DNA from 4 places in the Serratia sarumanii genome. Region 4 is predicted to be linked to each of the others. Evidence: predicted binding sites of a transcription regulator. Region 4 holds the regulator's gene; each other region holds the start of a gene.
The links. The regulator PurR, encoded in region 4, represses purine synthesis genes. The targets are predictions, from matches to a motif close to CANGCAAACGTTTGCNTG.

Region 1 (5,922 bases), 1.9 Mb from region 4:
ACCTGGAGCTTAGAGGCTTTTCCTGGAAGCAGGGCATCAACTACTTCTGCACCGTAGTGCATCGTCATCACGCCTCAGGGTTAGTATGCAACCGGATTTACCAGGTCACACCCCCTACACGCTTAAACCGGGACAACCGTCGCCCGGCCAGCCTAGCCTTCTCCGTCCCCCCTTCGCAGTAACACCAAGTACAGGAATATTAACCTGTTTCCCATCGACTACGCTTTTCAGCCTCGCCTTAGGGGTCGACTCACCCTGCCCCGATTAACGTTGGACAGGAACCCTTGGTCTTCCGGCGAGCGGGCTTTTCACCCGCTTTATCGTTACTTATGTCAGCATTCGCACTTCTGATACCTCCAGCAACCCTCACAGGCCACCTTCAACGGCTTACAGAACGCTCCCCTACCCAACAACGCCTAAGCGTCGCTGCCGCAGCTTCGGTGCATGGTTTAGCCCCGTTACATCTTCCGCGCAGGCCGACTCGACCAGTGAGCTATTACGCTTTCTTTAAATGATGGCTGCTTCTAAGCCAACATCCTGGCTGTCTGTGCCTTCCCACATCGTTTCCCACTTAACCATGACTTTGGGACCTTAGCTGGCGGTCTGGGTTGTTTCCCTCTTCACGACGGACGTTAGCACCCGCCGTGTGTCTCCCGTGATAACATTCTTCGGTATTCGGAGTTTGCATCGGTTTGGTAAGCCGGGATGGCCCCCTAGCCGAAACAGTGCTCTACCCCCGAAGATGAGTTCACGAGGCGCTACCTAAATAGCTTTCGGGGAGAACCAGCTATCTCCCGGTTTGATTGGCCTTTCACCCCCAGCCACAAGTCATCCGCTAATTTTTCAACATTAGTCGGTTCGGTCCTCCAGTTAGTGTTACCCAACCTTCAACCTGCCCATGGCTAGATCACCGGGTTTCGGGTCTATACCTTGCAACTATTCGCCCAGTTAAGACTCGGTTTCCCTACGGCTCCCCTATACGGTTAACCTTGCTACAAAATATAAGTCGCTGACCCATTATACAAAAGGTACGCAGTCACACCACGAAGGTGCTCCCACTGCTTGTACGTACACGGTTTCAGGTTCTATTTCACTCCCCTCGCCGGGGTTCTTTTCGCCTTTCCCTCACGGTACTGGTTCACTATCGGTCAGTCAGGAGTATTTAGCCTTGGAGGATGGTCCCCCCATATTCAGACAGGATGTCACGTGTCCCGCCCTACTCATCGAACTCACGACCTGTGCATTTTAGTGTACGGGGCTATCACCCTTTGCTGCGCGACTTTCCAGACGCTTCCACTAACACACAAGCCGATTCAGGTTCTGGGCTCCTCCCCGTTCGCTCGCCGCTACTGGGGGAATCTCGGTTGATTTCTTTTCCTCGGGGTACTTAGATGTTTCAGTTCCCCCGGTTCGCCTCATGCCACTATGTATTCATGACATGATAGTGTGTCGAAACACACTGGGTTTCCCCATTCGGGTATCGCCGGTTATAACGGTTCATATCACCTTACCGACGCTTTTCGCAGATTAGCACGCCCTTCATCGCCTCTGACTGCCTAGGCATCCACCGTGTACGCTTAGTCACTTAACCTCACAACCCGAAGATGTTTCCATCGTTCGCGCTGCAAACATTTGAGAGACTCTATGACAGGTTACTCTTCATTCCGGTACTTCTACGGAGGAATGAATTTCAGCCGTCATGTTTCAATTTTCAGCTTGTTCCAGATTGTTAAAGAGCAAAATACTTCGCAGCATACTGTTGCCAATATACTCTGAAGTAGTGAAATACCGGACTATATGGTGGAGCTAAGCGGGATCGAACCGCTGACCTCCTGCGTGCAAGGCAGGCGCTCTCCCAGCTGAGCTATAGCCCCATACAGTCACGCGCAGTACCTTTTCCACTTCCGAGAAGTGGTAGGCCTGAGTGGACTTGAACCACCGACCTCACCCTTATCAGGGGTGCGCTCTAACCACCTGAGCTACAAGCCTATAAAGGTATTTCTGCTCGTTACTTTTTCATCAGACAATCTGTGTGAGCACGCCACGCGAACTAATATCTTTAGGTAAGGAGGTGATCCAACCGCAGGTTCCCCTACGGTTACCTTGTTACGACTTCACCCCAGTCATGAATCACAAAGTGGTAAGCGCCCTCCCGAAGGTTAAGCTACCTACTTCTTTTGCAACCCACTCCCATGGTGTGACGGGCGGTGTGTACAAGGCCCGGGAACGTATTCACCGTAGCATTCTGATCTACGATTACTAGCGATTCCGACTTCATGGAGTCGAGTTGCAGACTCCAATCCGGACTACGACGTACTTTATGAGGTCCGCTTGCTTCTCGCGAGGTCGCTTCTCTTTGTATACGCCATTGTAGCACGTGTGTAGCCCTACTCGTAAGGGCCATGATGACTTGACGTCATCCCCACCTTCCTCCAGTTTATCACTGGCAGTCTCCTTTGAGTTCCCGGCCGAACCGCTGGCAACAAAGGATAAGGGTTGCGCTCGTTGCGGGACTTAACCCAACATTTCACAACACGAGCTGACGACAGCCATGCAGCACCTGTCTCAGAGTTCCCGAAGGCACCAATCCATCTCTGGAAAGTTCTCTGGATGTCAAGAGTAGGTAAGGTTCTTCGCGTTGCATCGAATTAAACCACATGCTCCACCGCTTGTGCGGGCCCCCGTCAATTCATTTGAGTTTTAACCTTGCGGCCGTACTCCCCAGGCGGTCGATTTAACGCGTTAGCTCCGGAAGCCACGCCTCAAGGGCACAACCTCCAAATCGACATCGTTTACAGCGTGGACTACCAGGGTATCTAATCCTGTTTGCTCCCCACGCTTTCGCACCTGAGCGTCAGTCTTCGTCCAGGGGGCCGCCTTCGCCACCGGTATTCCTCCAGATCTCTACGCATTTCACCGCTACACCTGGAATTCTACCCCCCTCTACGAGACTCTAGCTTGCCAGTTTCAAATGCAGTTCCCAGGTTGAGCCCGGGGATTTCACATCTGACTTAACAAACCGCCTGCGTGCGCTTTACGCCCAGTAATTCCGATTAACGCTTGCACCCTCCGTATTACCGCGGCTGCTGGCACGGAGTTAGCCGGTGCTTCTTCTGCGAGTAACGTCAATTGATGAACGTATTAAGCTCACCACCTTCCTCCTCGCTGAAAGTGCTTTACAACCCGAAGGCCTTCTTCACACACGCGGCATGGCTGCATCAGGCTTGCGCCCATTGTGCAATATTCCCCACTGCTGCCTCCCGTAGGAGTCTGGACCGTGTCTCAGTTCCAGTGTGGCTGGTCATCCTCTCAGACCAGCTAGGGATCGTCGCCTAGGTGAGCCATTACCCCACCTACTAGCTAATCCCATCTGGGCACATCTGATGGCAAGAGGCCCGAAGGTCCCCCTCTTTGGTCTTGCGACGTTATGCGGTATTAGCTACCGTTTCCAGTAGTTATCCCCCTCCATCAGGCAGTTTCCCAGACATTACTCACCCGTCCGCCGCTCGTCACCCAGGGAGCAAGCTCCCCTGTGCTACCGCTCGACTTGCATGTGTTAAGCCTGCCGCCAGCGTTCAATCTGAGCCATGATCAAACTCTTCAATTAAAAGCTTGATGTGCTTCCACTCGAGAAGCGATGCTCAAAGATTTACTGCATGAATTTTACTTCAGTTAGTCACTCTTCAAGACTTGATATTTTTTTGCATCCGAGGATGCTGGATATCGTCTTGTGGAGTGCCCACACAGATTGTCTGATAAATTGTTAAAGAGCAGTGAGTTAGGCGCTTTCGCTTGCTAACTCGAGGTGGCGTATATTACGCTTTCCTCTTTCAGAGTCAACCCTAATTTTCAGGATTTTTTCTCTGCGACCCCCGGATACTCTGTGAAGTTGTTCACATGTTCCGTGTCGATGGAGGCGCATTATAGGGAGTTCCTCGCAGGCCGCAACAGGTATTTTCCGCAAAAACGATCGTTCGCTGCATTCCACAGCAAAACCCCGCCTTATACCCACTTGCACACAGTGTTATCCACAGATGCGATTTGCACGGAAAATTTACGAGCGCCACGCAAACGTTTTCGCTACAATTCCCCGCGACGAAACGATCCCCCTTTTTATGGGGGCGTTACCTGAATATGCGCCTGCCCCTCCCTTTATAAGGCAAAAACCTTTCCTTATAGAGAGAACGAGGTGGACATTCACGTAACGCTCTTTAATTGCGACTCAAAGCCAAGGGATAAAACCATGCAACAACCTCGTCCAATCCGCCGGGCCCTGCTCAGCGTGTCTGACAAAGCCGGTATCGTTGAATTCGCCGAAGCGCTTTCCCAGCGCGGCGTTGAACTGCTCTCCACCGGCGGCACCGCTCGCCTGCTGGCAGACGCCGGTCTGCCCGTTACCGAAGTTTCCGACTACACCGGCTTCCCGGAGATGATGGACGGACGAGTAAAGACCCTGCACCCGAAAGTTCACGGCGGTATTCTCGGCCGCCGCGGACAGGACGACGCCGTCATGACTCAGCATGACATCCAGCCTATCGACATGGTGGTCGTCAATCTGTACCCGTTCGCCCAAACCGTGGCGCGCCCGGATTGCTCGCTGGAAGACGCAGTCGAGAATATCGATATCGGCGGCCCGACCATGGTGCGCTCCGCCGCCAAGAACCATAAAGACGTCGCCATCGTGGTGAAGAGCAGCGACTACGCCGCCATCATTACCGAGATGGACAACAACGACGGCTCGCTGCGCTATGCCACCCGCTTCGATCTCGCCATCAAGGCCTTCGAGCACACCGCCGCCTACGACAGCATGATCGCCAACTACTTCGGCGCGCTGGTGCCGGCGTACCATGGCGAGACCGAGCAGCCGTCCGGCCGCTTCCCGCGCACCCTGAACCTCAACTACATCAAGAAGCAGGATATGCGCTACGGTGAGAACAGCCACCAGCAGGCCGCCTTCTATATAGAAGAAGAGGTAAAGGAAGCGTCCGTCGCGACCGCCGAACAGCTGCAGGGCAAGGCGCTGTCTTATAACAACATCGCCGATACCGACGCCGCGCTGGAATGCGTGAAAGAGTTCGCCGAGCCGGCCTGCGTGATCGTCAAACACGCCAACCCTTGCGGCGTGGCGATCGGCGATGACATCCTGGCCGCCTACGAGCGCGCTTACCAAACCGACCCGACCTCCGCCTTTGGCGGCATCATCGCCTTTAACCGCGAGCTGGATGCCGCCACCGCGCAGGCGATCATCAGCCGCCAGTTCGTGGAAGTGATCATCGCGCCAAACGTCACCCAGGAAGCGCGCTCCCTGCTGGCCGCCAAGCAGAACGTGCGCGTGCTGGCCTGCGGCCAGTGGCAGCAACGCGTGGCGGGGCTGGACTTCAAGCGCGTCAACGGCGGCCTGCTGGTGCAGGATCGCGATCTGGGCATGGTAACCGCCGCCGATCTGCGTGTGGTATCCGAGCGTCAGCCGACCGAACAGGAACTGCGCGACGCGCTGTTCTGCTGGAAAGTGGCCAAGTTCGTGAAATCCAACGCCATCGTTTATGCACGTGACAACATGACCATCGGCATAGGCGCTGGCCAGATGAGCCGCGTTTACTCCGCCAAGATCGCCGGCATCAAAGCGGGCGATGAAGGGCTGGAAGTGAAAGGGTCTGCCATGGCCTCCGACGCCTTCTTCCCGTTCCGCGACGGCATCGATGCCGCGGCGGCGGTCGGCATCACCTGCGTGATCCAGCCGGGCGGCTCGATCCGCGACGACGAAGTGATCGCCGCCGCCAACGAACACGGCATCGCCATGATCTTTACCGACATGCGTCACTTCCGCCATTAATTCCTTTTGCCGCGTGCGCTCCGGCGCACGCCATTCGTGGAGCCCCTGATGAACATTTTGATTATCGGCAACGGCGGGCGCGAGCACGC
Region 2 (5,922 bases), 1.6 Mb from region 4:
CGCGGTCAGGAAGCGGTTTTCCGCTTCGACGTGCACGATGTTCAGGCCGAAGTGGTCGCCGAACATTTCCATTACCTGCTTGGCTTCGTTCAGGCGCAGCAGGCCGTTGTCGACGAACACGCAGGTCAGGCGTTTGCCGATGGCGCGGTGCAACAGCATCGCGGTGACGGAGGAGTCAACGCCGCCGGACAGGCCGAGGATCACGTGGTCTTCACCCACCTGCTCGCGGATGCGCTCGACCGCATCTTCGATGATGGTGGCCGGGGTCCACAGGGCTTCACACTGGCAGATGTCCAGTACGAAGCGCTCCAGCATGCGCTGGCCCTGGCGAGTGTGGGTCACTTCCGGGTGGAACTGCACGCCGTAGAAGCGTTTTTCTTCGTTGGCCATAATGGCGAACGGGCAGGTGTCGGTGCTGGCGACGGTCACGAAGTCGGACGGGATCGCGGTCACTTTGTCGCCGTGGCTCATCCACACGTCCAGCAGCGGTTTGCCGGCCGGGCTGATGGCGTCTTCGATGTCGCGCAGCAGCGCGCTCTCTTTGACGATTTCCACCTGCGCGTAGCCGAACTCGCGTTCGGTGGAACCCTGCACATGGCCACCCAGCTGCATCGCCATGGTCTGCATGCCGTAGCACACGCCCAGCACCGGCACACCGGCGTTGAACACATAGTCAGGGGCGCGCGGGCTGCCGGCTTCGGTGGTGCTTTCCGGGCCGCCGGAGAGGATGATGCCGCTTGGGTTGAATTCGCGGATCTGCTCTTCGCTAACGTCCCAGGCCCACAGTTCGCAGTAAACGCCGATTTCGCGCACGCGGCGGGCGACCAGTTGGGTGTATTGCGAACCGAAGTCCAGTATCAGGATGCGATGCTTATGGATATTTTGTGTCATGTGAGGCGAATTCCAGCAACAAGAGAAAAAGAGCGAAAATGTGTGTTTCGGGATGGGGCTTAACGCCCCACCCCGGCCTCTCACTCAGGAGAGGTTAAGGCATTAGCCCATGCGGTAGTTCGGCGACTCTTTGGTGATGGTCACGTCGTGCACGTGGCTTTCCTGAATGCCGGCGCCGCTGATGCGCACGAACTCCGCCTTGGTGCGCAGATCGTCGATGGTGGCGCAGCCGGTCAGGCCCATGCAGGAGCGCAGGCCGCCCATCTGCTGGTGCACGATGGCTTTCAGCATGCCTTTATAGGCCACGCGGCCTTCGATACCTTCCGGCACCAGTTTGTCGGCGGCGTTATCGGTCTGGAAGTAACGGTCGGAAGAGCCTTTGGACATCGCGCCCAGCGAGCCCATGCCGCGGTAAGATTTGAACGAACGGCCCTGATACAGCTCGATTTCGCCCGGGGATTCTTCGGTGCCCGCCAGCATGGAGCCGACCATCACGCAGGATGCGCCCGCGGCGATCGCTTTGGCGATGTCGCCGGAGAAGCGGATGCCGCCGTCGGCGATAACCGGGATGCCGGTGCCTTCCAGCGCTTCCACCGCGTCGGCGATGGCGGTGATCTGCGGTACGCCCACGCCGGTCACGATGCGGGTAGTACAGATGGAGCCAGGGCCGATACCGACTTTCACCGCGCTCACGCCGGCTTCAGCCAGCGCTTTGGCGCCCGCTGCGGTCGCGACGTTGCCGCCGACGATCTGCAGATCCGGGTATTTGGCGCGGGTTTCGCGGATGCGCTGCAACACGCCTTCGGAGTGGCCGTGCGAGGAGTCGATCAGCAGAACGTCAACGCCTGCCGCCACCAGCGCGTCAACGCGCTCTTCGTTGCCGGCGCCGGCGCCGACCGCCGCGCCCACGCGCAGACGGCCGTGCTCGTCTTTACAGGCGTTCGGTTTGCGTTCCGCTTTTTGGAAGTCTTTAACGGTGATCATGCCCAGCAGGTGGAAGCTGTCGTCCACCACCAGCGCTTTTTCTACGCGCTTTTCGTGCATCTTCTGCAGTACCACGTCGCGCGCTTCACCTTCTTTCACGGTGACCAGGCGATCTTTCGGCGTCATGACCGCGGTGACCGGCTGGGTCAGATCGGTCACGAAGCGCACGTCGCGGCCGGTGATGATGCCGACCAGCTCATTGTCTTCGGTGACGACCGGGTAACCGGCAAAGCCGTTGCGCGCGGTCAGCTCTTTCACTTCCTGCAGCGTGGTGGATGGGGTAACGGTCTGCGGGTCGGTAACTACGCCGCTTTCATGCTTCTTCACGCGGCTGACTTCTTCAGCCTGGCGCTCGATGGACATGTTTTTGTGGATGAAGCCCAGGCCGCCTTCCTGCGCCAGCGCGATGGCCAGGCCGGATTCGGTAACGGTATCCATGGCTGCGGACAGCATAGGGATGTTCAGGCGGATGGTTTTGGTCAGTTGAGTGCCGAGCTCTGCGGTGTTAGGCAGAACCGTGGAGTGGGCTGGAACCAGGAGGACGTCGTCAAACGTCAGAGCTTCTTTAGCGATACGTAGCATGGGCAATATCTCACCAGGGTGGGCTGTGAAAAAGATAAAATATTGCCGCGGCATTATACAGAGCGGAATCGGTTGCCTCCAGCACTTTCTTACAAAAAGTCTTGATTACCTTTTTCAGCCATGTAGTATCGACCAATTAAGTGATTGTTTTGAAATTTGATCTGGGTCACATGTCGCTACCTGTTTCGCCTTCCATTTTTACCGTAAGCCGCCTCAATCAGACGGTTCGCCAACTGCTGGAAATGGAAATGGGGCAGATTTGGCTCTCCGCCGAGATCTCCAACCTCTCCCAGCCCGCCTCCGGCCACTGGTATTTCACGCTGAAAGACGATCGCGCCCAGGTGCGCTGCGCGATGTTCCGCAACAGCAACCGCCGCGTCACCTTCCGGCCGCAAAACGGCCAGCAGGTCCTGGTGCGCGCCAGCATTACGCTGTATGAACCGCGCGGCGACTACCAGCTGATCGCCGAGAGCATGCAGCCCGCCGGCGACGGCCTGCTGCAGCAACAGTTCGAGCAGCTGAAACAGCGCCTGAGCGCCGAAGGGCTGTTCGATCAGCAGTTCAAGCAGCCGCTGCCCGCCCCGGCCAAACGCGTCGGGGTGATCACCTCCGCCAGCGGCGCGGCGCTGCACGATATTCTGCAGGTATTGCAGCGGCGCGATCCGTCGTTGCCGATCGTCATCTACCCCACCTCGGTGCAGGGAGCCGAAGCGCCGATGCAGATCGTGCGCGCCATCGAGGCCGCCAACCGCCGCGACGAATGCGACGTGCTGATCGTCGGCCGCGGCGGCGGTTCGCTGGAAGATCTGTGGAGCTTCAACGACGAACGCGTGGCGCGGGCGATCTTCGCCAGCCGCATTCCGATCGTCAGCGCCGTCGGCCATGAAACCGACGTCACCATCGCCGACTTCGTCGCCGATCTGCGCGCGCCGACCCCTTCCGCCGCCGCCGAACTGGTCAGCCGCAATCAGCTCGAGCTGTTGCGCCAGCTGCAGTCGCAGCAGCAGCGGCTGGAGATGGCGATGGATTACTACCTGGCGCAGCGCCAGCAGCAGTTCACCCGCATTCACCACCGTTTACAGCAGCAGCATCCGCATCTGCGCCTGGCGCGCCAGCAGACGCTGCTGTTCAAGCTGCAGCGCCGGATGGAAGACGGCATGCAGCAACAGCTGCGCCTGGCCGCCCGCCGCAGCGAACGCGCCCAGCAGCGGCTGGCGCAGGTGCAGCCGCAGGGCCGCATTCACCGCTACCAACAGCGCGTGCAGCAGCAGGAATACCGCCTGCAGCAAGCGATGGAGCGGCAGCTCAACGCCTACCGCCAGCGCTTCGGCGTGGCCTGCAGCCAGTTGGAAACCGTCAGCCCGCTGGCGACGCTGGCGCGCGGCTACAGCGTGACGCAAACCCCGCGCGGCGAGCTGCTGAAAACCACCAAGCAGGCGCAGGTCGGCGAACTGCTGAAAACCCGCCTGCAGGACGGCTGGGTGGAAAGCGAGGTGAAAACCATCACCGTCGCCAAGAAGCCGCGCAAGAAACGCGCGGCCGAGTAACCCCTACTCCAGCGTAAAACGCTCGCCCGGTTCGCCGTTCACCCACAGCGCGCGCATTTCGCCTTCCGGCAGGCTGAGCGCCAACGTGCGCCAGGCCGGGCGGAAACGCCCTTCCGTCGTGATATCCAGCATGATGCGCTGATGGTCGCAGCGCATTTCCCAACGCAGCCACAGCGCATCGCCCTGTCGCCAGCCTTCGCTTTCACCGTCGTCCTCAAACAACAGCCCGCTGCTTGCGCCGCAGCCCTTGAGCGGAAACAGCCGCAGCTCGCGCCGATCGTCGGCGGCCACGTCCACATGCGCCAGCCGCTGCGACAGCGGCAGCGCCGCCCCGGCGCGCACCAGCAGCGGCAAACGCTCCAGCGGAGCCGCCAGCGTCACCGTCTGGCCGTCGCCGAACCACTGGCCGCTGTAGAAGCAGTACCAGCCTTCGCCGTTGTCCGGCAGATACACCGAACGCCGGCGCTGCCCCGGCTCCACTACGCTGGCCACCAGCAGATCGCGGCCGATCAGAAAATCGTCGTTCTCGTCGAAGGTGCGCGCATCCTGTTCATGATCGAGAAAGGTCGGGCGCAGCATCGGCTCGTCGTCCGCGCAGGCCTGCCATAGCAGGGTGTAGAAATACGGCAGCAGCCGGTAACGCAGGTTGATCGCCTCGCGCACCGCCGGGGTGGCGGCCGGGTACATCCAGGGTTCATTGACCGTGGCGTCGTCGTTCCAGGAGTGGATAGTGAAACGCGGATGCATCACGCCGTTTTGTACCCAGCGTACCAGCAGTTCCGCGTCCGGTTTGTCGCCGGAGAAGCCGCCGACGTCGTGGCCGAGGTTATACAACCCCGACAGGCTCATGCCCAGCCCCATGCGGATGTTGTAGCGCAACGTCTGCCAGCTGGTGCGGTTGTCGCCGCTCCAGGTCTGCACGTAGCGCTGCATGCCGGCGCAGCCGGAGCGCGAGATCAGGTACGGCCGCTTCTGCGGCGCGAAGCGCTGCTGGGCCTCCATCGAGGCGCGCATCATCAGCAGCGGCATCACCGGGCGGATGTGCTTGATGGCGATCGGCCGCCCGAAGCCGTGGCAGCGCGCTTCGCCGTCCCACACTTCGTACTCGTTGTTGTCGTTCCAGGTCGAGTCGATGCCCATCTCCAGCAGCTGCTGCGTGACACCCTGCTGCCACCAGCGCACCGCCGCCGGGTTGGTGAAGTCGAGGTGCGATCCCTCATCGTCCCAGAAGCTGGAGCGCTCGGGTGCGTCGCTTTGCGAATCGCGGATAAACAGCCCCTGCGCCGCCACCTCCTGATACTGCGGGTGATCCTGCAGCAGGCACGGCTTGATGTTGGCCGCCAGCCTGAGGCCGGCGTCGTGAAACGCCTGGCTCAGTTGCTTGGGCTGCGGCACCTTGTCGTAGTTCCAGTTGAACACGTAGCGCTTGTTATTGATCGAGGTGTAGCCCGACGACAGCTGGAAAGAGTCGCAGGGAATGGCGTGTTGACGGCACAGCGCGATGAACTGCTGCAGCTGCTGCTGGGCATCCGGCGCGTCGGTGTAGTGCATGGTCGAACCGCTGTAGCCCAGGCTCCACTTCGGCCCGAAGTGGGTGCGGCCGGTCAGGCGCACGAAGGCCTTGGTGACGTCCAAGACCTTCGGCCCGAGGAACAGGTAGTAATCCAGATCGCCCGCTTCGGCCTGATAGCGGCGATAGGCCGCGTGGTAGTTGTCGATCTCGTTGCCCAGATCCAACCAGCTGCTGCTCAGGTTGTCGTAAAACAGGCCGAAGCTCGCCTCCGGCCCGCGGGTGATGGTGAACGGAATGTGCTTGTACAGCGGATCGGTGCTGGCGGCGTTGTAGCCCATCGCGTCCAGGTTGCGCATTTCGAAGCGGCGGCCGGTGCGTTCCAGATCGCCGGCCTTCTCCCCCAGG
Region 3 (5,922 bases), 130 kb from region 4:
GTCAATAAACATCGACGACAGCAAAACACAAACGGCGGGTGAACCATGCAGACCAACATCGTAGAAGTGGAAAACTTTGTTCAGCACAGTGAAGAGAGACGAAGTAGCGCGTTCCAGCGCGAAGTGAAGAAGTATCTGGAACGTTATCCGTTAACCCAACATGTCGACGTACTGTTGACCGATCTGAACGGCAGCTTCCGCGGCAAACGCATCCCGGTCGGCGGCCTGAACAAACTTGAGAAGGGCTGTTACTTCCCGGCGTCGGTATTTGCGATGGATATTCTCGGCAACGTCGTAGAAGAGGCCGGGTTGGGGCAGGAGCTGGGCGAACCGGATCACGTGTGCGTGCCGGTGCCGGGCACGCTGACGCCGTCGGCGGCGGACCCGCAATATATCGCGCAGGTGCTGCTCACCATGCTGGATGAAGATGGCACTCCCTTTGACGTTGAACCGCGCAATGTGCTGAACCGAGTGTGGCAGCGCTTGCGTCAGCGCGGGCTTTCCCCCGTGGTAGCGGTAGAGTTGGAGTTCTATCTCATCGATCGTCAACGCGACGCGGAGGGCTATCTGCAGCCGCCGTGCGCGCCGGGCACGCAAGAGCGCAACACCCAAAGCCAGGTGTATTCCGTCGATAACCTCAACCATTTCGCCGACGTGCTGAGCGAGATCGACGAACTGGCGCGTTTGCAGGGCATTCCGGCGGACGGCGCGGTGGCGGAGGCGTCGCCGGGGCAGTTCGAGGTCAACCTGCACCATACCGACGACGTGCTGCAGGCCTGCGATCACGCGCTGGCGCTGAAGCGGCTGGTGCGCATGGTGGCCGAGAACCACAACATGCAGGCGACCTTTATGGCCAAGCCGTATGAGGAACACGCCGGCAGCGGCATGCACGTGCACATCAGCATGCTGAACGCGCAGGGCAACAACGTGTTCGCCGACGACGATGGCGAAGATTCGGCGCTGCTGAAACAGGCGCTGGCGGGCATGATCGCCCTGATGCCGTCTTCGATGGCGCTGCTGGCGCCGAACGTCAACGCCTACCGCCGCTTCCAGCCCGGCATGTATGTGCCGACCCAGGCCTCTTGGGGGCATAACAACCGCACCGTGGCGCTGCGCATTCCCTGCGGCGATCGCGACAACCACCGCGTGGAGTACCGCGTGGCGGGCGCCGACGCCAACCCTTATCTGGTGATGGCGGCCATTCTGGCCGGCATCGTCTACGGGCTGGAAACCGCGCTGCCGCTGCCTGAGCCGGTGACCGGCAACGGGCTGGAGCAGGACGGGCTGCCGTTCCCGATCCGCCAGAGCGACGCGCTGTACGAGTTCGAACATCAGCCGGTGCTCAATGCATTGCTGGGCGAACGTTTCAGCCACGTCTATCTGGCCTGCAAAACCGATGAGCTGGTGCAGTTCGAGCGCCTGATCACCGAAACCGAAATCGAGTGGATGCTGAAAAACGCCTGATCCCGCTCACCCTGCGACTACCGCGCGCGTCCGGCGCATTTCATCGGCTCTCCTGTGGCCGGTGAGGCTGCGCGCTGCGGTACTGAATTTCTTCTATCACGGCGTACAGGACGCCGACGAGGAAATAACCATGACTCAGTCATTCCCATGCGCAGACGTTTGCCTGTGCCGCAGTGCCTACGGGCCGGTCGCCGGCCGCCCGACAGTGACCTCAACCCGTTTTACCCGCCGCCTGAGCAGCAGTTTCCCCGCGGCCTCTCTGAATGACGTTGCACGGTTGACAGCAGAGGACCAAGAGGGGAAATGCCATGACGATTAAAGCCACCGACGGCGGCCCGGCGGGCAAACCGCAGCTGCGCAAATCCCTCAGGCTGTGGCAGGTGGTGATGATGGGCCTTGCCTATCTGACGCCGATGACGGTGTTCGATACCTTCGGCATCGTCTCCGGCCTCACCGACGGCCATGTGCCGACCTCCTATCTGCTGGCGCTGGCCGGCGTGCTGTTCACCGCCATCAGCTACGGCAAACTGGTGCGCCAGTTTCCTACCGCCGGCTCCGCCTACACCTATGCGCAGAAGGCGATCAACCCGCACGTCGGTTTTCTGGTGGGGTGGTCATCGCTGCTCGATTATCTGTTCCTGCCGATGATCAACACGCTGCTGGCGAAGATTTACCTGACCGCGCTGTTCCCGGAAGTGCCGCCCTGGGTGTGGGTGGTGGGCTTCGTTATCCTGATTACCGCCATCAATCTGAAAAGCGTCAATCTGGTGGCCAACTTCAATACCCTGTTCGTGCTGGCGCAGGTGGCGATCATTCTGGTGTTCATCTACCTGGTGGTGCGCGGCCTGCACAACGGCGAGGGGATGGGCACGGTGTGGAGCCTGCGGCCGTTCCTCAGTGAGAATGCGCACCTGCTGCCGATCATTACCGGCGCCACTATCCTGTGCTTCTCGTTCCTCGGCTTTGACGCGGTCACCACGCTGTGCGAAGAGACGCCCGACGCCGCCAAGGTGATCCCGCGCGCCATCTTCCTGACCGCGCTGTATGGCGGGGTGATCTTTATCAGCGTGTCGTTCTTCATCCAGCTGTTTTTCCCGACCATTCAGCGTTTCCACCAGCCCGATGCCGCGCTGCCGGAGATCGCGCTGTACGTCGGCGGCAAGCTGTTCCAGTCGATCTTCCTGTGCGTGACCTTTATCAACACGCTGGCCTCCGGTCTGGCGTCGCACGCCAGCGTGTCGCGCCTGCTGTACGTGATGGGGCGTGACAACGTGTTCCCGGAGAAATTCTTCGGCTACATTCACCCTAAATGGCGCACGCCATCGCTGAACGTGCTGATGGTCGGGCTGGTGGCGCTGTCGGCGCTGTCGTTCGATCTGGTGACCGCCACGGCGCTGATCAACTTCGGCGCGCTGGTGGCCTTTACCTTCGTCAACCTGTCGGTGATCAGCCACTTCTTCATTCGCGAAGGGCGCAACAAAAGCTGGAAGGATCGCTTCAACTTCCTGTTCCTGCCGCTGGTGGGGGCGCTGACGGTGGGGGTGCTGTGGCTGAACCTGGAGAAGAGCTCGCTGACCATGGGGCTGATCTGGGCGACGCTGGGCTTCGGCTATTTGGCCTGGCTGACCCGGCGTTTTCGCCAGCCGCCGCCGCAGCTCGAGCGGCAGCCGCAGCAATAAACTCACAGGCGGGAATTTCCCGCCTTTCTTTTTGGCGCGTGCGGCAGTAGAGTGAAAAACCTGATAAAAAATAACCCATTGGACCCGCCTTATGCCCGCTTTACCCTCGCGTACCCGCGCCACGCTGTTCGGTTTGTTGGCCATTGTGCTGTGGAGCAGCGTCGTCGGCCTGATTCGCAGCGTCAGCGAAGGGCTGGGGCCGATCGGCGGCGCGGCGATGATCTACAGCGTCAGCGCGGCGTTTTTGCTGGTGGCGCTCGGCGTGCCGAAATGGCGCAGCTTTCCGCGGCCTTATCTCATCGTCGGCAGTCTGCTGTTCGTCAGCTACGAGATCTGCCTGTCGCTGTCGCTCGGCTACGCCAATACCCGCCTGCAGGCGATAGAAGTGGGCATGATCAACTACCTGTGGCCCTGTTTCACCGTGCTGATGGCGCTGGCGCTCAACGGCCAAAAGGCGAAATGGTGGCTGCTGCCGGGGCTGCTGCTGTCGCTGTTCGGCATCGGCTGGATCATGAGCGGCGAGGGCGGCTGGTCACCGGCGCAGATGCTGGCCAACGTGCGCAGCAATCCGCTCAGCTACGGGCTGGCGTTCAGCGGCGCGGTGATCTGGGCGCTGTACTGCAACCTGACCAAGAAGATCGCCCAGGGCAGCAACGGCGTGGTGCTGTTCATTGTGCTGACCGCGCTGGCGCTGTGGCTTAAATATGCCTTCAGCGCGGAAAGCGGCATGCAGTTCAGCGCCGGCGTGACTGTGACGCTGCTGTGCGCCGGGGTGGCGATGGGGGCGGGGTATGCCGCCTGGAACGTCGGCATTCTGCACGGCAACATGACGCTGCTGGCGACCGTCTCTTATTTTACCCCGGTCCTGTCGGCAGTGTTCGCCGCGCTGGTGTTGCACACCTCGCTGACCGTCAATTTCTGGCAGGGCGTGGCGATGGTCACTCTCGGCTCGCTGATCTGTTGGCGGGCAACCCGTGGAAATTAACGGAAATTATCCGCCGTCGGCGCAATGTTGAACTAGAATTTAACTAGCCATGTTGCCTGAAGGAACGACGACGATGAGAAGCGACATTCAATTTATTCAACAACCCGAAATCGACGTGCATCACTACGAGCGCGGCGATACCGTGCGCCTGACCACGGCGAATCTGCGGCATGAATATCAGCTCGACGTTTATATTTTGCGCCGCGACGACAAGCTGATTTACGGCTCGGTCGTCGCGGCGGCGCCCAAGACCGATATCCCGGTCGCCAGCTGGGAGGTGAAAAACGGCGAAGAGGTGGCGTTCCGCCAGGAAAACATCGCCAAGGCGGTGCCGGCGGTGAACTGATTTCGCTTTGCGTATTTTTTACTGATTTTATGAAGGCCGACGTTTATACGTCGGCTTTTTCTTTGCCGCGGCTCAATGGCGGGCAGGTGACGCCCTGATGACAGTTGGCTCAAAAACTGCGCTAAAAATCGATGTGCATGACAAAAATCACAACGAATGTGAATTTGAATGAAACATAATTTGACAAATGTGAACGCAATCGATTACCTATTCGCGAAATGCGTAACTGGATCACAGATTCTTACAGTCAGTGGTTTCTATAATGCGCGCGTCATCCGAGTTTCTGTGTGAAGACAACGCCAGGTGTCGGCAGACTCATTGTCATCTTTTCTAAACGGGCAGGAAATGGCCCTTTAAGCATGTGGTAATAAAATGAAAAAAATAGCTCTCGCAGCAGGTGTACTGCTCGCAGCGTCTTACAGTGCATCATCAATGGCTGATAGCAAAGACAGTCAATATGTCTCCGACTGGTGGCACCAGAGCGTCAACGTGGTGGGCAGCTACCACACCCGCTTCGGGCCGCAGCTGAATAACGACGTGTATCTCGAATACGAAGCCTTCGCCAAGAAAGACTGGTTCGATTTCTACGGTTACGTTGACGTGCCGAAGTTCTTCGGCGTGGGCAATACCCCGGATCGCGGCATCTGGGACAAAGGTTCCCCGCTGTTTATGGAGATTGAACCGCGCTTCTCCATCGACAAGCTGACCGGCACCGATCTGAGCTTCGGTCCGTTCAAAGAGTGGTACTTCGCCAACAACTACATCTATGATCTGGGCCACAACGCCGACGGCCGTCAGAACACCTGGTACATGGGTCTGGGCACCGATATCGACACCGGCCTGCCGATGAGCCTGTCGATGAACATCTATGCCAAATACCAGTGGGAAAACTACCAGGCCGCCAACGAGAACAGCTGGGACGGTTACCGCTTCAAGGTGAAATACTTCGTGCCGCTGACCCAGGTGTGGGGCGGCAACCTGAGCTACATCGGCTTCACCAACTTCGACTTCGGTTCCGATCTGGGCAAGGACAGCCATTGGGTTGACGGCACCGGCAAACAGGTGCGCACCAGCAACTCGATCGCCTCCAGCCATATTTTGGCGCTGAACTACGATCATTGGCACTATTCTTTCGTGGCGCGTTACTTCCATAACGGCGGCCAGTGGCAGGATGGCGCGGATATCGGCACCCCGCAGGGCCCGATCAAGTCTACCGGCTGGGGTTATTACCTCGTGGTCGGCTATAACTTCTGATTTTCCGTGTTATCAGAAACAGAAAACCCCGCTTGGCGGGGTTTTTTTTGTCATCACTGGGCTTGTTCAACCGGGAGATGCTTCACCGGCATAAACAGCCTGCCTTTGATCACGTGACATTCATTATTTATCCAACTAATGATTTGTTCACGGCTGACGCCTTCAGACTGCGCGTAACGATGAAGATCGCCGTT
Region 4 (5,922 bases):
GATGGCGGCGGCGGCGCAGACGCCGACGGCCTGAATAAAGCGCAGGATCCAGAGCTGCACGGCGTTTTCCACCCACAGCATGCCCAGGCAGCCGAGGGCGAACAGCGTCAGCCCGATCAATAATACCGGTTTGCGGCCCAGACGGTCGGAGAGCGGCCCCCACAGCAGCTGCGCAAAGGCGAAGCCGGCCAGGAAGATGCTCAGGCTGGCGCTCACCGCGCCGGCGGAAATTTGCAGTTCCTCCCGCATGGCGCCGAAGGCGGGCAGATACATATCGGTCGCCAGATAACCCAGCATGCTCAGGCCGGCGAGGTAGAACATAAAGCCAAAGGAATTTCGCATGGTATTTCTCGTTAATATTTTAATGTCGCAGGTTTTTAGCGCCGGCCAGTGTATCCGGCTGGATCTCTGCTTGTGAAACGGTAATATTTGCAAAGTGCTGTTAAAAAAATTGAAGGCAAGGCGATGTGGTCTGAATATTCTCTTGAAGTGGTCGATGCGGTGGCGCGCACCGGCAGTTTCAGCGCGGCGGCGCAGGAGCTGCACCGGGTGCCGTCGGCGGTCAGCTATACCGTACGGCAGCTGGAGCAATGGCTGGCGGTGCCGCTGTTTGAGCGGCGTCATCGCGATGTGGAGTTGACGCCCGCCGGTGCGCTGTTTATCAAAGATGCGCGAGTTGTTATCAAAAAAATGCTCGACACCCGCCGCCACTGTCAGCAGGTGGCCAACGGATGGCGCGGCCAGCTGAATATCGCGGTCGACATCATCGTCAAACCGCAGCGCAGCCGCCAACTGGTGCTGGATTTCTACCGTCATTTCCCCGACGTCGAATTGATGCTGCAACCCGAAGTGTTCAACGGCGTGTGGGATGCCTTGGTGGATGGCAGGGCGGACATGGCGATCGGCGCCACGCGCGCGGTGCCGGTCGGCGGCGGCTTCGCCTTCCGCGACATGGGTTATATGAACTGGCTGTGTGTGGCCAGCCCGCAACATCCTCTCGCGCAGTTGACGGGGCCGCTGAATGACGATCAGCTGCGGCCGTACCCTTCGCTTTGCCTGGAGGACACCTCTCGCAATCTGCCCAAGCGCGTCACCTGGACGCTGGATAACCAGCGGCGGCTGGTGGTGCCGGACTGGACTTCGGCGCTCGACTGTCTGTGCGCCGGGCTGTGCGTCGGCATGATGCCGGCGCATCGGGCGCTGCCGCGGGTGCAGCGCGGTGAGCTGACGGCGTTGCAGCTGCAGCAGCCGTTTCCCGCCAGCCCTTGCTGCCTGACCTGGCAGCAGGATAAACCGTCACCGGCGATGAGCTGGCTGCTGGCGTATCTGGGCGATGGGGAGACGCTGAATCAGGAGTGGCTGAGCGAGGTGGAACCGGAAGCCGCGCAGGCTTCCGGCGCGGGGGATTAGCGGCGGTAGTCGATGAACGGGCCGTCGGCGACCGAGCGGCGTTCGATCAGCTTCGGATGCACTTCGATCACCTGCGACTCTTCGCGTTTACTGATAATGCGATCCAGCAGCATGGTGAAGGCCATTTCGCCCAGACGCTCTTTCGGCTGGTGAATGGTGGTCAGCGCCGGGGTGAAGTAGCGAGCGTTGCGCACGTTGTCATAGCCGATCACGGAAATATCCTGCGGCACCCGCAGCCCCAGCTCGTCGGCCGCGCAGATGGCGCCCATCGCCATGATATCGCCGCCGCAGAATACCGCGGTCGGCCGCTGTTTTTGCGACAGGATTTGGTGCATCGCCTTGTAGCCGGACTCCGGCTCGAAGTCACCCTGGACGATCCACTCTTCGCGAATGTCGATATGCGCTTCCTGCAGCGCCTTCATAAAGCCCTGATGACGGCCGCCGCCAGTGTTGCGCGACAGCTGGCCCGGAATGGCGCCGATATCGCGGTGGCCGCGCTCGATCAGGTAACGGCCGGCCAGATAGCCGCCTTCGAACGCGTTATCGATGATGGTGTCGGTGAAGTCGCCGCGCGCGGCGCCCCAGTCCATCACCACCATCGGGATGTTGCGGTAATCTTCCAGCATGCCCAGCAGCTGATCCGGGTACTCGGAGCACATGACCAACAGGCCGTCGACGCGCTTTTGCGCCAGCATCGCCAGGTAGGCGCGCTGCTTGTCCAGATTGTTGTGCGAGTTGCACAGGATCAGGGTGTAGCCTTTGCTGTAGCAGCTGTTTTCCACCGCCTCGATCACTTCGGCAAAGTAGGGCGCTTCGCTCGAGGTGGCCAGCAGGCCGATCGACTTGGTGTGATTGACTTTCAGGCTGCGCGCCACGGCGCTCGGCGAGTAGTGCAGCTCTTTGATGGCGGCCCACACGGCCGCTTTGGTCTCTTCGGCGACGAAACGAGTCTTATTGATGACGTGCGAAACGGTGGTGGTGGAAACGCCCGCGCGTTTGGCCACATCTTTAATCGTTGCCATGTAAGGAATGACTCCTGAACTCACATGTTTACAGCATGTAAGTGTGATGTTAATCGTTTGCCTACGTAGATCCTTCTCCAGAGAAGCGAAAACTGAGTTTTTAGTGTGTTGAAGTCTTCAGCGCTTAATCAGGAGGGGCATGGATGCCGGTACGCAGTTGTGAACTGCGAATTTTGTCGCATATTGAACAAAAGTGGAAGAGGTAATCGAGATTATAAACCGGGAAATGATAACAAGATTTTATCGGCGAACTGTGGGAAAATGATTTGACGTACTAATTGTACGCCTTTTATCCTTAGGAAAGCCCATTTTAAAGGAGTTGTCATGGATACCGAATTGAAGATGTCGCTGTTCACCACCGTCTGCGCGTTGGCGGTCATTATCGCTTTCAGCTTCGTTGCCGCGTTGAACTGATTTACCCCCGGTTATAAAAAAGGCGCAGCCTGGCTGCGCCCCATCACCTCAGAACCTGCGCTTACGCCAGGTTTTCCGCTGCGAAGGTCCAGTTGACCAACGCCCAGAAGTTTTCCAGGTATTTTGGACGCGCATTGCGGTAATCGATGTAATACGCGTGTTCCCACACGTCAACGGTCAGCAGCGGTTTGTCTTCACCGGTCAGCGGGGTGGCCGCGTTGGAGGTGTTGACGATCGCCAGCGCGCCGTCCGGTTTTTTCACCAGCCAGGTCCAACCGGCGCCGAAGTTTTTCACTGCGGCATCGGTAAACTGCTCTTTGAACGCAGCGAAAGAGCCGAAGGATTTGACGATCGCCGCCGCCAGTTCGCCCTGCGGTTCACCGCCGCCCTGTGGCGACAGGCAGTGCCAGTAGAAGGTGTGGTTCCACACCTGCGCGGCGTTGTTGAAGACGCCGCCGTTTGAGGTCTTGATGATCTCTTCGAGCGATTTGCCTTCGAACTCGCTGCCTTTCACCAGGTTGTTCAGGTTAACCACGTAGGTGTTATGGTGTTTGCCGTAGTGGTATTCCAGGGTCTCGGCGGAGATGTGCGGCTCGAGCGCGTTTTTCTCATACGGTAATGCAGGTAATTCAAACGACATTGCTTCCTCCTTTACAGCGCCACTCTTTTTCCGCCGGAGCGGGAGCCGAATGGGCCGTTTTTTATTGTGGTCTTTCAATCTTAACAATTTTCATCATAAAAAACAGGAAGAAAAGCGAGAAATGCGCGTGAGGCGGTGTGAGGGGTGATAGCTTGAGCAGGCGGTTGCGACCGGGGCCGCAACCGCGCAGAGCAGGGAATTAACGAATGGTTTTCGGCGTTACTACGCGGCGCGCGCCGATGTAGTGGTTTTGCCAATAGTCGTTGTCGAGCTGGCTGATGCGGATCTCTTCGCCGGTGCGCGGCGACTGGATGAATTTGCCGTTGCCGAGATAAACGCCGACATGATCCGCCACGCCGCGGTTGTTGATGCGGAAGAACACCAGATCGCCACTTTCCAGTTCGCTTTTCTTGATCGGCGCCGCGTCGCGCAGGTGGTACATCTCGTTGGCGGTGCGCGGCATCTTGATTTTTACCACGTCTTTATAGGCGTAATAGATAAGGCCGCTGCAGTCGAAACCGGTGCGCGGCGAGCTGCCGCCCCAGCGGTAAGGTTTGCCCATCTGGCCCATCAGCTTGGCCATCGCGGTCTGCTTGGCATGCTGATAGCGTTTTTTGTGCGCCGGGCTGAGTTTCAACGGTTTTTCATCACGCGCCAGCTTGGCGGTGGCCATACCGGCTTCGCGGTGGCGGCCGTAGCCTTTTTTGTAGCCCTTTTTCGGCGGGGTGACTTTAATCTTGGCGGTTTTCTGCGCTTTGGCCTTGGGTTTGGCGCTGGCGATCTTTTTCGCGCTTTTCTCGCTTTTCGCCTTGGCGGTCTTGGTTTTTTTCGCGGGGGCCGTCACTTTGGCTTTTTTAGCGGTTTTGTCCGCTTTCTTTTTTCTGCGGTCATCGGGCCGCGCTTCATTAGCATGGCTTTTACGCTGCTCGGCGGCAACACGCGCCTGTGGCGCAGCGTGCGCCAAATTGAAGAAGAGCTGCGTAAACAGCAGCGCAAAGAGCGTAAGAATTAAACGCATGTCGACGTCACCAACCTTGGCCCCGAAACGGATATCGAAAGAGTTACAGTATTCCCGAATTTCGCCATATAAAACAGCGAAGAACTCATAAATAATAATCCATATTGTGAGAAAACGTTAATGACATTTTTTTTGGTTCAAAATCAGCCCGTTGGTGTATGAAAAAGCGCCGGCAGGGGGCTATGGATATAATTAATCCGCGCCGTCACCGCCGCGCAATATATTAGTGAAATGGTCGGATTAAAAATGTTATTCTCAACGTATGTTTTGACCGGAATGACGTGGCCGGTGAAACGCGATCGGCGGCGGGTGAATATCCTTGCAAAAGATGGCGTTTTCTTGCGACTGTTCCAGCCGCTACAATAGCCCGCGTGATGCATGTTGTAGCCATGAAATGTGGCTTGAGGAAGCAATAAATGACGACGACACTTGAAAAAATTCAGCACCAGATCGCTGAAAACCCGATTCTGCTGTACATGAAAGGTTCGCCAAAGCTGCCGAGCTGCGGCTTCTCCGCACAGGCTGTGCAAGCGCTGTCCGCCTGCGGCGAGCGTTTCGCTTACGTGGACATTCTGCAGAACCCGGACATCCGCGCCGAGCTGCCAAAATACGCCAACTGGCCGACGTTCCCGCAGCTGTGGGTAGACGGTGAGCTGGTCGGCGGTTGCGATATCATTATCGAAATGTATCAGCGCGGCGAACTGCAGCAGCTGATCAAAGAAACGGCAGAAAAGTATAAAGCGCAGGAAGACCAGCAGTCTTAATCGACGGGCTTGCGGTTATCGCGTAACGGGCGGCGCCAGTGCAAACTGGGCCGCCTTTTTTGTTGGGCTTATTCGGCGAGATCGCCGGCGGGCAGCGGCCAACCGCCGAGACGTTTCCAGCGGTTAACCAGCTCGCAAAACAGCAGGGCGGTTTGCTCGGTGTCGTACAGCGCAGAGTGCGCCTGGCTGCTGTCGAACGGCATTCCGGCCGCGATACAGGCCTTCGCCAACACCGTTTGGCCCAGCACCAGGCCGCTCAGCGCGGCGGTGTCGAAGGTAGCGAACGGATGGAACGGGTTGCGCTTCAGGCCTGCGCGTTCGGCCGCGGCCATCAGGAAGCTGTGATCGAAGTTGGCGTTGTGCGCCACGATAATGGCCCGGTTGCAACCGCGATCCTTGAGCCCTTTGCGCACCGCTTTGAAAATGGCGTGCAGCGCGTCATATTCGCTGACCGCGCCGCGCAGCGGGTTGTGCGGATCGATGCCGTTAAACGCCAGCGCTTCCGGCTGCAGGTTGGCGCCCTCGAAAGGCTCCACGTGGAAGTGCAGGGTCTCGTCCCGCTGCAGCCAGCCATCTTCATCCATTTTCAGCGTGACGGCGGCGATCTCCAGCAACGCATCGGTATTGGCGTTAAAGCCGGCGGTTTCAACATCT

Region 1: a site for PurR is predicted at 4,065-4,082, ahead of purH (bifunctional phosphoribosylaminoimidazolecarboxamide formyltransferase/IMP cyclohydrolase). Genes of this name have one in related genera too.
Region 2: a site for PurR is predicted at 2,519-2,536, ahead of guaB (IMP dehydrogenase). Genes of this name have one in related genera too.
Region 3: a site for PurR is predicted at 4,667-4,684, ahead of SSARUM_RS09990 (nucleoside-specific channel-forming protein Tsx). Genes of this name have one in related genera too.

What each region holds. Positions count from the first base shown of each region.
Region 1 covers NZ_CP124750.1:283,175-289,096, reverse strand. Annotated here, with positions in the region: rRNA gene SSARUM_RS01335 (23S ribosomal RNA) at 1-1,591, opposite strand, end outside; tRNA gene SSARUM_RS01330 (tRNA-Ala) at 1,799-1,874, opposite strand; tRNA gene SSARUM_RS01325 (tRNA-Ile) at 1,913-1,989, opposite strand; rRNA gene SSARUM_RS01320 (16S ribosomal RNA) at 2,065-3,607, opposite strand; gene purH (bifunctional phosphoribosylaminoimidazolecarboxamide formyltransferase/IMP cyclohydrolase) at 4,244-5,833, shown strand; gene purD (phosphoribosylamine--glycine ligase) at 5,882-5,922, shown strand, end outside.
Region 2 covers NZ_CP124750.1:3,772,787-3,778,708, forward strand. Annotated here, with positions in the region: gene guaA (glutamine-hydrolyzing GMP synthase) at 1-891, opposite strand, end outside; gene guaB (IMP dehydrogenase) at 994-2,457, opposite strand; gene xseA (exodeoxyribonuclease VII large subunit) at 2,628-4,004, shown strand; gene SSARUM_RS17945 (glycoside hydrolase family 31 protein) at 4,008-5,922, opposite strand, start outside.
Region 3 covers NZ_CP124750.1:2,081,644-2,087,565, forward strand. Annotated here, with positions in the region: gene SSARUM_RS09970 (glutamine synthetase family protein) at 46-1,464, shown strand; gene SSARUM_RS09975 (APC family permease) at 1,773-3,143, shown strand; gene yddG (aromatic amino acid DMT transporter YddG) at 3,235-4,128, shown strand; gene SSARUM_RS09985 (hypothetical protein) at 4,202-4,474, shown strand; gene SSARUM_RS09990 (nucleoside-specific channel-forming protein Tsx) at 4,847-5,728, shown strand; gene SSARUM_RS09995 (hypothetical protein) at 5,782-5,922, opposite strand, start outside.
Region 4 covers NZ_CP124750.1:2,212,612-2,218,533, forward strand. Annotated here, with positions in the region: gene punC (purine nucleoside transporter PunC) at 1-342, opposite strand, end outside; gene punR (DNA-binding transcriptional activator PunR) at 466-1,410, shown strand; gene purR (HTH-type transcriptional repressor PurR) at 1,407-2,432, opposite strand; gene cydH (cytochrome bd-I oxidase subunit CydH) at 2,757-2,846, shown strand; gene sodB (superoxide dismutase [Fe]) at 2,908-3,486, opposite strand; gene SSARUM_RS10625 (C40 family peptidase) at 3,686-4,504, opposite strand; gene SSARUM_RS10630 (Grx4 family monothiol glutaredoxin) at 4,921-5,268, shown strand; gene rnt (ribonuclease T) at 5,337-5,922, opposite strand, start outside.